One region of the Brevibacillus sp. DP1.3A genome, then DNA from elsewhere that is predicted to be linked to it. Evidence: riboswitches for the same ligand, from Rfam matches in the RefSeq annotation. Region 1 holds a riboswitch; the other holds the start of a gene.

The links. A riboswitch is a leader RNA that binds a small molecule or an ion and turns the genes downstream of it on or off. The one in region 1 is predicted to bind thiamine pyrophosphate.
Region 2: it holds a riboswitch for thiamine pyrophosphate, as region 1 does, so the genes downstream of both, thiS (sulfur carrier protein ThiS) here and thiC (phosphomethylpyrimidine synthase ThiC) in region 1, are expected to answer to the same signal.

The regions. Positions count from the first base shown of each region.
Region 1 is NZ_CP085876.1:2,730,117-2,737,038, forward strand. Features, by position in the region: gene thiC (phosphomethylpyrimidine synthase ThiC) at 1-1,594, opposite strand, end outside; TPP riboswitch at 1,744-1,856, opposite strand; gene HP399_RS12665 (cation diffusion facilitator family transporter) at 2,106-2,987, shown strand; gene HP399_RS12670 (non-homologous end joining protein Ku) at 3,046-3,999, opposite strand; gene HP399_RS12675 (hypothetical protein) at 4,123-4,266, opposite strand; gene rsmD (16S rRNA (guanine(966)-N(2))-methyltransferase RsmD) at 4,750-5,316, shown strand; gene coaD (pantetheine-phosphate adenylyltransferase) at 5,363-5,842, shown strand; gene ylbJ (sporulation integral membrane protein YlbJ) at 5,847-6,922, opposite strand, start outside.
Region 2 is NZ_CP085876.1:3,231,776-3,238,697, reverse strand. Features, by position in the region: gene HP399_RS15155 (ABC transporter ATP-binding protein) at 1-637, opposite strand, end outside; gene tenA (thiaminase II) at 622-1,302, opposite strand; gene HP399_RS15145 (acetylornithine deacetylase) at 1,310-2,605, opposite strand; gene HP399_RS15140 (thiazole synthase) at 2,598-3,371, opposite strand; gene thiS (sulfur carrier protein ThiS) at 3,377-3,580, opposite strand; TPP riboswitch at 3,780-3,890, opposite strand; gene HP399_RS15130 (kinase-associated lipoprotein KapB) at 3,932-4,315, opposite strand; gene HP399_RS15125 (alanyl-tRNA editing protein) at 4,349-5,560, opposite strand; gene HP399_RS15120 (hypothetical protein) at 5,642-5,869, opposite strand; gene HP399_RS15115 (glycoside hydrolase family 18 protein) at 5,966-6,922, opposite strand, start outside.

The DNA of each region.
Region 1 (6,922 bases):
AAAAATGAGCGGACTTGGCGGCTTCTGCTGGCAATGTTTCGTCGTGATATTCGCGGGCGCGCTCTGGGTCCAGAGACAAATTAAATTGATCGTTCCAGCGAAAATCAAAACGAGCTTTGGATAAGGCGTCGTCTCGTTGTTTTGCCCGCGGATGTCCTTTTGCGAGATCAGCGGCATGCGCTGCGATTTTGTATGCGATTAAACCGTTGCGGACATCCTCCTTATTGGGTAAGCCGAGGTGCTCCTTGGGCGTTACGTAGCAGAGCATCGCTGTTCCGAACCATCCAATCATGGCGGCGCCAATCGCTGAAGTAATGTGATCATAGCCGGGAGCGATGTCGGTCGTGAGTGGTCCAAGTGTGTAAAAAGGAGCCTCATGGCAAATGGACAACTGTTTATCCATATTTTCGCGAATGAGATGCATCGGGACGTGACCGGGGCCTTCAATCATGACTTGTACGTCGTGTTCCCACGCAATTTTTGTGAGTTCTCCCAATGTTTCAAGCTCTGCGAACTGCGCCTCGTCATTCGCATCCGCGATAGAGCCAGGACGTAGTCCATCTCCGAGGGATACACAAATGTCATAGGCCTTCAGAATTTCGCAAATTTCAGCGAAATGCGTATACAAGAAGTTTTCCTCATGATGGGCCAGGCACCATGCGGCCAAAATCGATCCACCGCGAGAGACGATACCGGTAACACGGTTAGCTGTCATAGGAATGTAGCGCAATAGAACACCAGCATGAATCGTGAAGTAATCAACGCCTTGTTCTGCTTGCTCAATCAAGGTGTCTCGGTAAACCTCCCATGTCAAATCCTCGGCTTTCCCATTTACTTTTTCAAGTGCTTGATAAATCGGGACGGTACCGACTGGAACGGGACTGTTGCGGATAATCCACTCCCGTGTGGTGTGGATATGTTTTCCCGTGGAAAGGTCCATAATGGTGTCGGCACCCCAACGGACCGACCAAATCATTTTTTCAACTTCTTCTTCCATCGAAGAGCTTACAGCTGACGTTCCGATGTTGGCATTGATTTTGACATGAAAGTTGCGGCCAATGATCATCGGCTCGCTTTCAGGATGATTGACGTTAGAAGGGAGGATCGCACGTCCAGCGGCGATTTCTGCCCTCACAAATTCAGGGGAGACACCCTCGCGAATGGCAACGTATTCCATTTCCGGTGTGATGATATTTTTTCGGGCATAATGAAGCTGGGTAACATTTTTCCCTGGCTTTGCCCGTTTTGGTTCGTAGCCCTCTCGAGGGAAAGTAGGGAGGGTGGCTGCCTTTTCTTCGTTTCGGATGCCGTCGTCAACTAGTTGTGGTTCGCGACCGACATACGTTTCCGCATCATTTCGCTCATCGATCCACTTGTGGCGGATGGAGGGCAGTCCTGCTTCAATGTCAGGAACGTAACCCGTTGCGGTATACTCGCCACTCGTATCGTACACGCGAAGAGGGGGATTGGGTGTGGAGCCAGACAATCCTTCGGTAGGATGAAGGGAAATCTCGCGCATCGGGACTCGGATGTCCGCGCGACTACCTGTTTCGTATACTTTGCGACTGCCTGGAAAAGATGACACCAATGACATAAGAAAAACCTCCTTGTTTTGGTTGCACGAAAGCGAGAACCGTTTAGGGAGGCGAAAGAAACATCCCACGAAAAAGCGCCGCATAAACAACATGCGACGCCAACGCGAGAGTAGAGAAGAAACGAGTATCCTAAAGATACACGTATCTTTTCGTGTCGTATATGACATTCCTCCGCTGGCATTACCCAGTTCAGGTTCAACGGTCGATGGCACAGTACCATCCTCTCAGCCTGGTGATTTCCAAGCTCCCGTGCTTTTTTTATTTTGGATTGCAAGAATAGGATAACGGGAAGTCCATTTAATTTCAAGGAAAATTTTCCAGTGAAAAAATTGCGGGTGTGCAACACATTTTCCTTCCCCCTATTCTCATGAATCGAACTAAAACTGTTTCTGTAGACCCACATGAATCCTATCTGTTACGATGAAGTTCGAAAAAAAGCAACTGCTTCCAGCGCTTTGATTTTTCTCGTTGTTGAAGCAGGTTGGAGAAGTATTTTTGAGGTGATGAGGTATGGATGTCTATTCGGATCTAAAACAAGGAGAACGTGGAGCGTGGGTAAGTATTTTCGCCTACATATTCTGCTCTGTATTAAAAATAGGAGTTGCGTATGTCACCGCGTCGGAAGCTTTAATGGCCGACGGTCTTAACAACTCAACGGATGTCGTCGCATCAATTGCTGTTTTGATCGGGCTTCGTATTGCAAGGAAACCACCTGATAATGATCACCCGTATGGTCATTTTCGGGCGGAGACGATTTCAGCACTTGTCGCATCATTTATTATGCTATTTGTCGGAGTTCAAGTCGTTACGAATGCCGTACCATCCTTATTGGACCCAAAGCATGCGGCTCCTGACCTGTTGGCAGGGTGGACAGCACTTGCGACTGCAGTCATTATGCTTTTCGTCTATCGCTATAATAAAAAGCTCGCCATTAAAACAAACAGCCAAGCACTAAATGCAGCGGCCGCTGACAACCGTTCAGACGCATTCGTCAGTATTGGGACGTTTATCGGGGTAGCTGGCGCACAATTTCAATTGCACTGGCTTGATCCTTTAGCTGCTTTTGTTGTTGGTCTCATCATCTTGAAGACTGCTTGGGACATTTTCAGGGAAGCAACTCACCGTTTGACAGATGGCTTTGACGAAAGTGAGCTTGCGGACCTGCGGGCTACTATTTCCTCGATTTCGGGAGTTAAGGATATCAGTGACATCAAAGCCCGCTACCATGGCAGCAGCGTGCTGGTGGATGTTGTGATCCATGTAGATCCAGGTCTGAATGTGGTGGAGAGCCACACCATCACCGAGAAAATTGAAGAGCAGATGCGCAAGATTCACCGCATTAACGCCGTTCATATCCATATTGAACCATGCAGGAAGATGGTTCCAAACTAGATTTCATGATGTGAATGCAAAAAACCTGTCCATAGTGGGCAGGTTTTTTTAGGTGCAATTAAACAGGGGTAGCCTTCTTTTTGCGTAGTGTTTTGGTTGTAGACGTAGTCTTTTTCGGACTAGCTGCGGTCTCCTTTTTCGATACCTGCTCTTTTTCGGACGAGGAGGCAGCAGTGGTGCGTTTTCGCGCAGGCTTTGACGGAGTCGGTTCAGGCTCGATTTTGATGGGGACTGCGGCTTGACCGGCTGTAGACTCCAAGCTTTCTTTTAGGGCCTGCATGAGATCAATGACATTGGTTCTTGCCACGGTAGGTGCGGTAGCGATCTCCTGACCCTCCAGCTTATTCTCAATCAGTTTTTGCAGGTCGGATCGATACTCATCAGTATATTTTGTGGGATCAAAAGGGATCGTCATATTGCTAATGAGCTCAGTTGCCATCTTCAGTTCATTTTCGGCCAATGGTACAGTGGCTTCCGGCAAGGCAGGGACTTGACTGACGGGACGTACCTCATCTGGATAGAAGATCGTCTCCAGCATGATGCAATGCTCATACAGTCGGATAACGGCCAGGCTTTGCCGATTGCGCATCGTCACCTGTGCAACGCCGATCTTGCCTGTCTGTTCCATGGCGGAGCGCAGTAGGGCGTATGCTTTTTCACCAGTGTCCTGTGGGGATAGGAAATAGCTTTTATGAAAATAAACCGGATCGATCTCCGACAAGTCTACGAAGTCGATAATTTCAATGGCTCTGCGTGTTTCTGGCGTAATGGCTTCCAGCTCATCATCGTCGATCATGACAAAGTGTCCTTTTTCATATTCGAAGCCACGGACGATTTCGCTCGTATCAACTTCGCGTTGGCAGTGCGGGCACATTTTCGTGTACTTGATCGGGGTATTGCACTCTTTATGAAGTTGGCGAAAGCGAATATCGCGCTCTTCCGTTGCGGTAAACATGCGAACAGGTATATTGACGAGGCCGAAGCTGATCGAGCCCTTCCACACCGTATGCATGCGGATACCTCCTTCACAGCTATTTTTGTATAGTATCTGTAACTGCATAGAAGAAGTGCCGAGGGAATTGAAGGTGGAAAAGTAAAAAGCCAGCCGATTCGATGTGGCTGGCCTCTTGTATAGCTACTGCCCATGTTTGACGATGTCTGATTGATCTGCACGTGATTGCATGTCTCGCGCCAGCTCGACATCTTTGCCAGTACGGTCCGCAATGGACTGGGCTTTGGACGCCTTCAGTTTTTGTGCAGACGGTCGTTTTTCTGCCATGAACGACTCACTCCTTTCAGGCAATCTACATGTAGAGGGTGTTGCAGGTACATGTAGTATGCGCTGCACACAAAAAAATACCCCATCGTCAAATGACGAGGGGCAGCCGTTCAACTCCTCCCGATGAAGGGAGCGATGGCACGAAATGCTCCTATCAGACACGTCGTGCGCCAAAGTGAACAGCCTTTCAATTATGGGAGAGGAGAAACCGGAGGAAGAGCTTATGGGGAAACGTAAGTCTTCTCCGCGGTTGTCAGCGACACCGTTGCGTCGCTATTCATCATCTTTTCCAATCGAAATGGGTTGTATACCTTTCTTACACATAAATTTTTCCAGTTGCTAATTTTACGGGTGTATGCAGTTGTGATAGTATGATATCATTCTCAGTCTTAGAAAATGGAGTCTACCAACACGCGTTCAAAAAGTCGTCTTTTTGAACAACCTCTTACAACATACATAGGAAAGCAGACAGGTGAAGTGAGTATGCGAGTCATCGCTGGAGAACACAGAGGAAGACGGTTGGCAGCAGTTCCGGGCAAAGGAACCAGACCGACAACTGATAAAGTTAAAGAATCGATTTTTAATATGATTGGTCCGTATTTCGATGGCGGTTGGGCATTGGACCTATACGCAGGAACAGGTGGTCTCGGGATCGAGGCATTAAGTAGGGGAGCGGATCGCGCTGTTTTCGTGGAGCGAGATCATAAAGCTTTTGCCGTGGTAAAACAAAACGTCAGCACGTGCAGGCTGGACGATTATGCAGAACTATATCGGATGGATGCGGACCGCGCCATTCGCACACTGAGTACGCGCAATCAAAAATTTGATCTTGTCTTTTTGGACCCGCCATATGCCCAGCAAAAAATTGTCGAAGAAATTGAGATGTTGCAGGAGCTGGGAATGTTGGCGGACGGAGCGTGGATCGTGACTGAGCATGATATCGCAGACTCCTTTCCAGATGCGATTGGTCATTGTGTAAAGGATCGAGCGGCTAAGTATGGGGATACGGCCGTCACGGTATATTATTACGCTTTGGAGCCACAAGCCTAACTTTCAAATCAAGGTGCAAAAGAGCACCAAGGGAGGATAACCCGCTATGGCAATCGCCGTATGTTCAGGAAGCTTCGACCCTGTTACTTATGGGCATCTCGACATTATTGCGCGGGGTGCCAACGTTTTTGATAAGGTCATTGTTGCCGTCTTGATCAATTCAAAGAAAAACTCATTGTTCAGCGTAGAAGAGCGCGTCGATTTGCTTCGTCAGGCAACGGCTGACATGAAAAATGTAGAAGTGGACTCTTTTGACGGCTTGTTGATTGACTATATGAACAAAAAGGGTGCACAGGTGATCATTCGTGGTCTTCGTGCTGTTTCTGATTTTGAATATGAGATGCAAGTCGCCTCGATAAATAAAAAGCTCGACGAAAATATCGAAACGTTTTTCATGATGACGAACAATCAATATTCGTACTTGAGTTCAAGTATTGTAAAGGAAGTTGCGAAATACAAGGCGAGTGTCGCCGATTTGGTGCCGCCGGTCGTAGAAGAGGCACTGAAGCGAAAAATGGCCGAGTAGATTATCACGTTTTGCTTCGGTTCATGCGCGAAAGAGTCAAGCTGGTACACAACAGAATCGCACCGACGCCGATGGCGATTCCCCCTGATAGGAGCAAGGTCTCCCACCAACTCGTCGCCGGAATCTCAGATTTCACTTGTACAAATACAGGGACGGCTTTCTCCACGAACCAGGAGCTGACTGTGGCAAGAGGACCCCAAAAGACAAAGGTCAAAATCGCAGCTAGAAAAGCGTGCAGCGCTCTGGCAATCAAGTAAGGGGCGACGCGAATATCCGTTTCACTCAAGATACTCGCGACCTGCGCGTGAACACTCAAGCCGCCCCAGGACAATATTGCGCTGGCAATGGCCGCTTTCCAGACCAAGGAAACATTGTCAGGCACAATGCTCGCTGCTTGTGCGCCGAGGGTTACTTCGAACAACCCAGCCACGATTGCTTGGGAAAAAGTTGGTGGAAAACCAAAGGGACCGAGAATGATCGAGAGAAGCGTACTGATGATCTGTGTCAGATGAATCGTGGAGAATAGTTGAATTAATACCGAAAAAACAATGATGAAGCCACCGATCATGAGCAATGTATTCAGGGCGGATTGCACCGCTTCCCCCATTAATCTTCCGAACGGACGTCCATCGCGGACACGTGCCCGATGCATCGCTTGCAAGGCGCGTAAAGGAAGAGGCAGTGAATTTTTCTCTAATGGGGCTGAAGTAATGGCAAAAGGCGCATGGAAACGATAGATTACGCCCATGAGTACAGCTGACAAATAATGAGTCAGAGCTAGTGTGATGCCCATTTGCTCACTGTGAAAAAATCCGATTGCTACTGCTCCCATGACGAATAAGGGGTCTCCGGTCGTTGTAAAAGAGACGAGACGTTCACCCTCAGCCTTCGTCACATTGCCTTGCAGACGCAGGCGTGTTGTCAGCTTTGCGGCTACCGGATAGCCGGACGAGAAGCCCATAGCCAGTACGAACCCGCCAGTGCCCGGAACGTTAAACAGTGGGCGCATTAATGGCTCCAGTAACACGCCGACGAAATGAACGACGCCCAGACCCATCAACACCTCAGACAGCACAATAA
Region 2 (6,922 bases), 500 kb from region 1:
GCTTGGTGATCGGACTACCTGAAAGCACGATAATACGATCTGCAAGTAAAATGGCTTCGTCGATGTCATGTGTAATCATCAGCATCGTACTGCCTGTTTCCTGCCACTTTTCCATCAGCCACTCTTGCATGTCCATTCTCGTAATTCCATCCAATGCACTAAACGGCTCATCCAATAGCATCATCTCTGCACCAGAAAACAACGCGCGCAAAAAGGAAACTCGCTGACGCATTCCACCAGAAAGCTGGGCTGGATAGCTGTCAGCCCAATCCTGAAGCCCGTACCTAGGCAATTGCTGTCTGACACGCTCATGCGCTTCTTTTTTCGTCATACCTTTGATTTCTAGCGGCAAAGCTGCATTTTCGACAATCGTACGCCATGGCATGAGCAGATCGCGTTGGGGCATATAGCCGACCTGCCCCAAACGATTTGCTACTGGTACACTTCCGAGCCTGATTTCGCCTTGTCCCGGCTCAAGAAGACCTGCGATGAGTTGAAACAAGGTGCTTTTCCCAATCCCGCTCGGACCGATCAAGCTAACGAACTCCCCTTTTTCCACACGCAGATCAAAATGATCTAGAATCTGCTTGTCGCCATACGAAAAGCTGACGTCGGCGAAAGCTAGTTGTTCTCCCACGGCCACATTTCCTCTCTGTAGGACATGTCCCAGAACATGTACTCCATTTTGGAGGTATTGACAAAATACTCTTCCAGTTTGGCCAGCTCTTGCTCGCTCTTTCCTTCCGACAATTGGTTCATGATATCAATCAGCCAGATCGCCAGCTGCCCAAACTCATCGGAGCTGTACATGCGTACCCATTCACCGTACAGTTCGTGATCCAGCGCCCCTTCTACTTGAGCCAAACGCTTGCCGATCTCCCAATAGCTCCACGTGCATGGGAGCAGGGCACTCACCAATTCTGCCAACGACCCTTGATGAGCGACACGCAGCATGTAGCTGGTGTACCCGAGCATCACAAACGAAGGCTCTGTCGCTTCCAGCTCCGCGCGAGAGATACCAAAGCGCTCGGCATACTGACGATGCAGCTCCATCTCGGTGTTCAGCGTCGATTCTTGCAAAGCAGCGAAGCGAGAGCTTGTTTCCAGATCGTACGCCTTCACGCTCGCAATCGCGAACATTTTCGCGTAATCAATCAGATAGATGTAGTCTTGTTTCATGTAATATTTGAATGCACCAACGGGCAGGCTGCCATCGCCGAGTCCGGTGACGAAAGGATGTTGATGAACACGCTCCCAGATTGGGGCTACACTTTTTCTCAAACGCTCTGTAAAGGTTGTCATGCGATACTCACTCCTTCGCTTCCTTTGGGGTATTGCACCAGGTGGCAATAAATCGGGCCATGATCTGGGCAAAATGAACGAGCTGGTCAGGATCAATCGATTCATCAACGGCATGTGCATGCGTTAACTCACCAGGTCCGAATAGTACAGCCGGAATGCCTCCATGCGCAAACCAGCCTGCATCGGTCACCGTAGGCGACATATTAACGATAGGCGCTTGATGCATGTGACTTTCATATGCGGTTTGCAGCGTTGCTAACCCCGGATGTTTCGTATCCAACTCCAGTGAAGGGAAGATTTCACCGCGCTCCTCAATCATCGAACGTCCACCCCACCGGAATGTTGGAGGATTGTCTCTCAGCCAAAGATCAGCTGCAGCTGCACGCCCGACGTGATCCTCGATTTCTCGAATAATCTCTTCGTGGGATTCGTTCGGATAAAAATGAACGGTAATCCATAGAGCGCAACGGTCTGCGATGAACGCAGCGTGACGACCTCCCTCGATGACTGCGGGATTGATCGTATTACTTCCTGCCGGGAAGCCGGGGTAGGACTTCATGACAGCCCAGTCCCGCTCCAGCTCCTGTAGAGCGGTGATGACCTTCGTCATTTTTTCAATGGCAGAAGCTCCCCGAACGCGTCCGCCTGCATGAATCGTCTGTGCGCGCATTCCGTCATGCAGCGTCGTCGGACTCTCAATCGTGATCCAGCCTGTAATGACCCCGCCCTGCCCTTGCATTTGGAGATTGCTCGTATCCACTACAACGGCGTAGTCAGCCTGATAGCCACGCTCAATAGCTACCAATGTACCCGCTTCACCTGCTTCTTCTCCGATGACGGATTGAAAGAGCAGATCACCTTGGAGCTCGATTCCGTGTTCGCGCAGTATTTGAATCGCAAACAAGCTCGCTGCGAGTCCACCTTTCATATCAGCAACACCACGGCCGTACAGGCGCCCATCCTTGCCATGTGTCAGAGCAAAAGGTGGATAGATCCACCCCGTGTCATCTCCGACTTCAGCCACATCGATATGCCCGTTGACAATCAAGCTGTTTGCCTGTGAAGAGGCACTCCCTGATAACCGACCGACGATATTGTCGTCTCCTGGATATACCGTCCAGCGATCGACCTCGAATCCCATCGCTTGCAGTCTGTTGGTAATTACTCCTTGTGCGGCATCGCTGTTTCGCGCGGGAGGACTCACAGTCGGATGAGAAACGAGCTCTGCCAATAAAGTGAATAGCTCTTCTTTGCGGCTGGCAATCGATTCTACCGCTTCTGTCAGTCGATCCACGCTACTCAATCATCCCTTCAGTCGGGCTGCTTGCAGACGCGTAACGTTTTTTCGCGATACGGCCTGCCAGGAAGCCTTTGCGACCTGCTTCTACCCCGAGCTTCATCGCTTCTGCCATCAGGACAGGATTGTCAGCGAGTGCGACTGCTGTATTCAACAAGACACCGTCAGCACCCAGCTCCATCGCTTTCGCGCAGTCCGCTGGCGAGCCAATTCCTGCATCCACGATTATCGGTACTTTGGCATCCTCGATAATAAAGCGGAGGTTGTTTTCGTTGACAATCCCTTGTCCGGAACCAATTGGTGACGCCCCTGGCATAACCGCATGTACGCCAACTTCTTGCAGACGTCGAGCAAGGATCGGGTCGTCATTGGTGTAGGTCAGTACGATAAAGCCTTCTTCTACCAAGATTTTCGAAGCCTCGAGCGTGCCAATCGGGTCAGGGAGAAGTGTTTTCGGGTCTCCAATGACTTCGACCTTGATCATGTCACACAGGCCGGATGCTTTAGCCAAACGGGCAATGCGCACTGCTTCTTCTGCTGTATAGGCACCTGCTGTATTTGGTAACAGGGTGAATTTTTTCAAATCGAGTTTTTCCAAAAAGTTCGGTTCTTGCGGATTTTCCAAATTCAAGCGACGAATCGCAAATGTCAAAATTTCTGCTTCCGACACCTCTACTGCTTTCCCTTGTGTATCCAAGTCAGCGAATTTACCTGTCCCGAGAAGCAAACGGGAGCGAAACTCGTAAGGTCCAATTTTTAATGTATCCATCATCATGATCATCCTCCTCCGACAAAATGAACGATTTCTATGCGATCTCCGTCTGCAATCGGTGTTTGTTCGTACGCTGAGCGGTCAATAATTTCACCATTTCGCTCTACGACGACAATCTTCTCTTGCAGGGAATAAGAAGCGAGCAAGGCCCGCACTGTCGTGATCTCTTCCGCCAACTCTACTTTTTTCCCATTCAGCTGAACAATCATTGATTACCTCCTTCTTCTGGAAAAAAAACGGCTTCTCCCGCCTGCCTGAGTCGATTCAGACAAACAGAAGAAGCCGTATACCCATCCCATCTCACGGGACGAATGGCATAAAAAAACCATCCGCCTCGGATGGTTGAGTGTGGTCTTATCATGCATGCACGCGAACAAGCATAGTTCCGCTCGGATGCGACACGTGATACTGATTCCAAATACCTCTTCCTCCGCTGGCATGACCCAGGTCAGGTTCAACGGTCAGTAACACACTCGTTACAATCTCAGCCAACGTTGCTTGGCTCCCGTTTGGTAGTAAAGCTATGCAATTGTCGTACATTCGAGTACTACAGTACCACTCTATTTCGTGTTTGTAAAGGCTTCCTTGTGCATCTTTTCCAGCTCAACGAGACAACGCTCTGCCCAAGCTGCCATTTTCGCAAGCTTTTCCATTTCTCTCTCCATCGCCTGGCGCACAGATTCCTTGTAGTCTGGAATCGCGCCATTATAGCGAATGACACCTTGGACAGGCGTCATGAATTTTTCCATGTAAGAGAGTGCTGGACGCTGGTGAAACAGCGGCACCTCTACTTCGTAGGAAGAATGCAAATCGCCTTGGGTCGGGTATTTGGTAACTGCCAACACTTTTACCAGCAGCTTCGAATCGTGGATTTCCAATACTTCTGTAATATATTCACCCGTTCGCTGCGTAACGCGAACGATATCTCCCGGATTCCAGTTCATCGCGGATTCCTCCTTTTATTAAATCGAGTTCATCTACATTAGTAAGGCTTCCAGCAGTTTGCGAGCATGCAGCAATACTTCTTCCGCATCCACTACTGACTGACCGCCACCCTGTGCCATGGCAGGATTTCCCCCACCTTTTCCGTTTATGACCGGCAAAGTTTCTTTCAACACTTGATTGATGGCTACGTTGACTTCTTGCCCACGAGCAAACACGACTTGCATTTTGTCCTCGGTAGTAGCAGCCAATAGGCAAATCGCATCTGGCGCCAGAGCAGTAGCCAGCTGTGCGAACTGTTGAAGCTGTTGAATGGTTTTGTCTGTGAAGGTACGCATAATGAGGCGAGAATGACCGAGTTGGCTAGCAGCAGATAGTTGTTGATTGACTTCCACTTCTACGAGCTGCTTATCCACTTCTGCCAATTTTGCCTTCAAGGCGTCGCGTTCTGCAAGGAGGCGTTCCGTCTGTGCGATCAGTTCCCCTTCATTGGTAGCGAGCAGTTTCGCCGTATCCCGAACGACAGCTTGCTTTTGGTTGTAGTCCCGCAAAGCTCGCCAGCCACAGATGAATTCCAGACGAATGTTTCCGCGATGTCGCTCCCAGCCCAAGATCTTGATCATCCCGACTTCGCCCGTACGCGCTGGATGAGTTCCTCCGCATGGGTTGTAATCAAAATCAGGTATCATCACGACGCGAATATTTTCAGTAACGGTCGGTTGTTTTTTCAAGGGCAGCGTTGCCAACTCCTCGTCATCAACGAACCGCGCAATGATGGGATGGTTTTCCAGAACAATCTGATTCGCTCGCTTTTCTACCTTCTCCCATACATCTGCTGTCAACTCATCCAGTCGTACATCAATGGTGACACGCTCTTTGCCCAAGTGAAAGGCAACGGTCTCCGCCTGCACGACTTCCAGGAAGGACGCAGATAAAATGTGTTGGCCAGCATGCTGCTGCATGTGATCGAAGCGGCGGTCCCAATCGATGTGACCCGTTACTTCCGCTATGCTTTCGGACAAGGGAGCTTCCAGTCGGTGACGAATTTCGCCATCTACCTCTTCCACATCTACCACACGAATTTCTTCCAATACGCCCAGATCGGAAGGCTGTCCGCCTCCAGTCGGGTAAAAGGCCGTATGGTTCAGTACCACGTAAGGTGTTCCATCTTGCTCGGCACCAGTCCTCGTCACCTGGGCCGAAAACGTTCTCGTATAAGCATCCTGATAATAGAGTCTGTCTTCCATCGTTACTCCTCGCTGCATGGAACCATGGTTCCAGCCTGATTCTCCCACTTGGGGGCAACACGAAAAATGTATGTATAAAGCTTAGCCAAACAAGTGATCCATTTGTTTTTCGCGCTCTTGGCGCTCCTCAGGGCTTGCCAGGTCATACTTTTTCAATAAGTGAAACAGCTCGTTTAGACGCTCTTGGCTGAGTTCGCCATTCAATTGATTTTTGAATTGACTCACACGCAACTCCGACAGATGTGGAGCTTGTTCTGCCAGTTTTTTGAGTACATCCTCATGGCTGTGATCCAATTTGCATTCTCCCATGATTTCTCCCCTTTTCCTTACTGTCTTCTTCATCATACCATGATTTTTCATTCGAAAAAAAGGCGTACAACCCGCGATGGAGTGTACGCCAGATGACTATGCACGCTTACGGACACGAAAGTTCTCCTCGATCAACAGCCAATTTTGCGGAAATGGCAAACCGAGTTTCCAGTAGCTGACGCCTCTCAAACCAAGCTGTTTAACCAGATTGAACTTGGCTTGGATAGACCGCGCATCCTCAAACCACACCTGATGTTGCTTGCCTTGATCATCGGTGTACGTAAAAAACGGAGCCTGCGCGCGATAGTCATACCGGATCACTGCATTATGCTGTGCAGCCAAAGCAATTGCCGCTTGTGGACTCAGAGCTTTCGCTGTCGTTCCTCGCTCGTACGGTAAGGTCCAGTCGTATCCGTACAGATTTTGGCCCATCAAAATTTTCTCGGCTGGTATTTCGGTAATGGCGTACTGCAAGACACGCCGCACCGGTCCGATCGGAGAAACCGCCATGGGAGGTCCACCACTATAGCCCCATTCATACGTCATGATCACGACAAAATCGGCAAGGGCTCCTATCGCCTTGTAATCATGGGCGGAATACCATTTGCCTGCTTGCTCGGCACTCGTCTTCGGTGCGAGCGCAACAGACATCATCAACCCTGCTGCATGTATACGGTCCCTTGCTTTTCGCAAAAAGTTCGCATACGCTTCTGCCCCTGTTGTGGGCAATGCTTCCAGATCAAAATGGATATCCCCCATACCCAGCTCACGGGCGGTCGCGAGAATATTATCCAACAACTTGTTCTGGAACTCTTGGTCATTCAGGATGAGTGCGCCCAATTCCGTACTGAACTGACCTTTTTCCAAATTCGTCACGACCATCAAAAGTAGGACTTGGTTTTCTTTTGCGATCGCCGGAAAATGGTTCAGGGTTGGTGGTTCGAGGGTTCCATCCCGTTTGATGCGAAAGCTGAACGGTGCCAAATACGTAAGATGAGGGGCAGCCGTTCGAACATCCGCTTCCATCGCTGGCGGGACAGTGCGGCGCGGTTC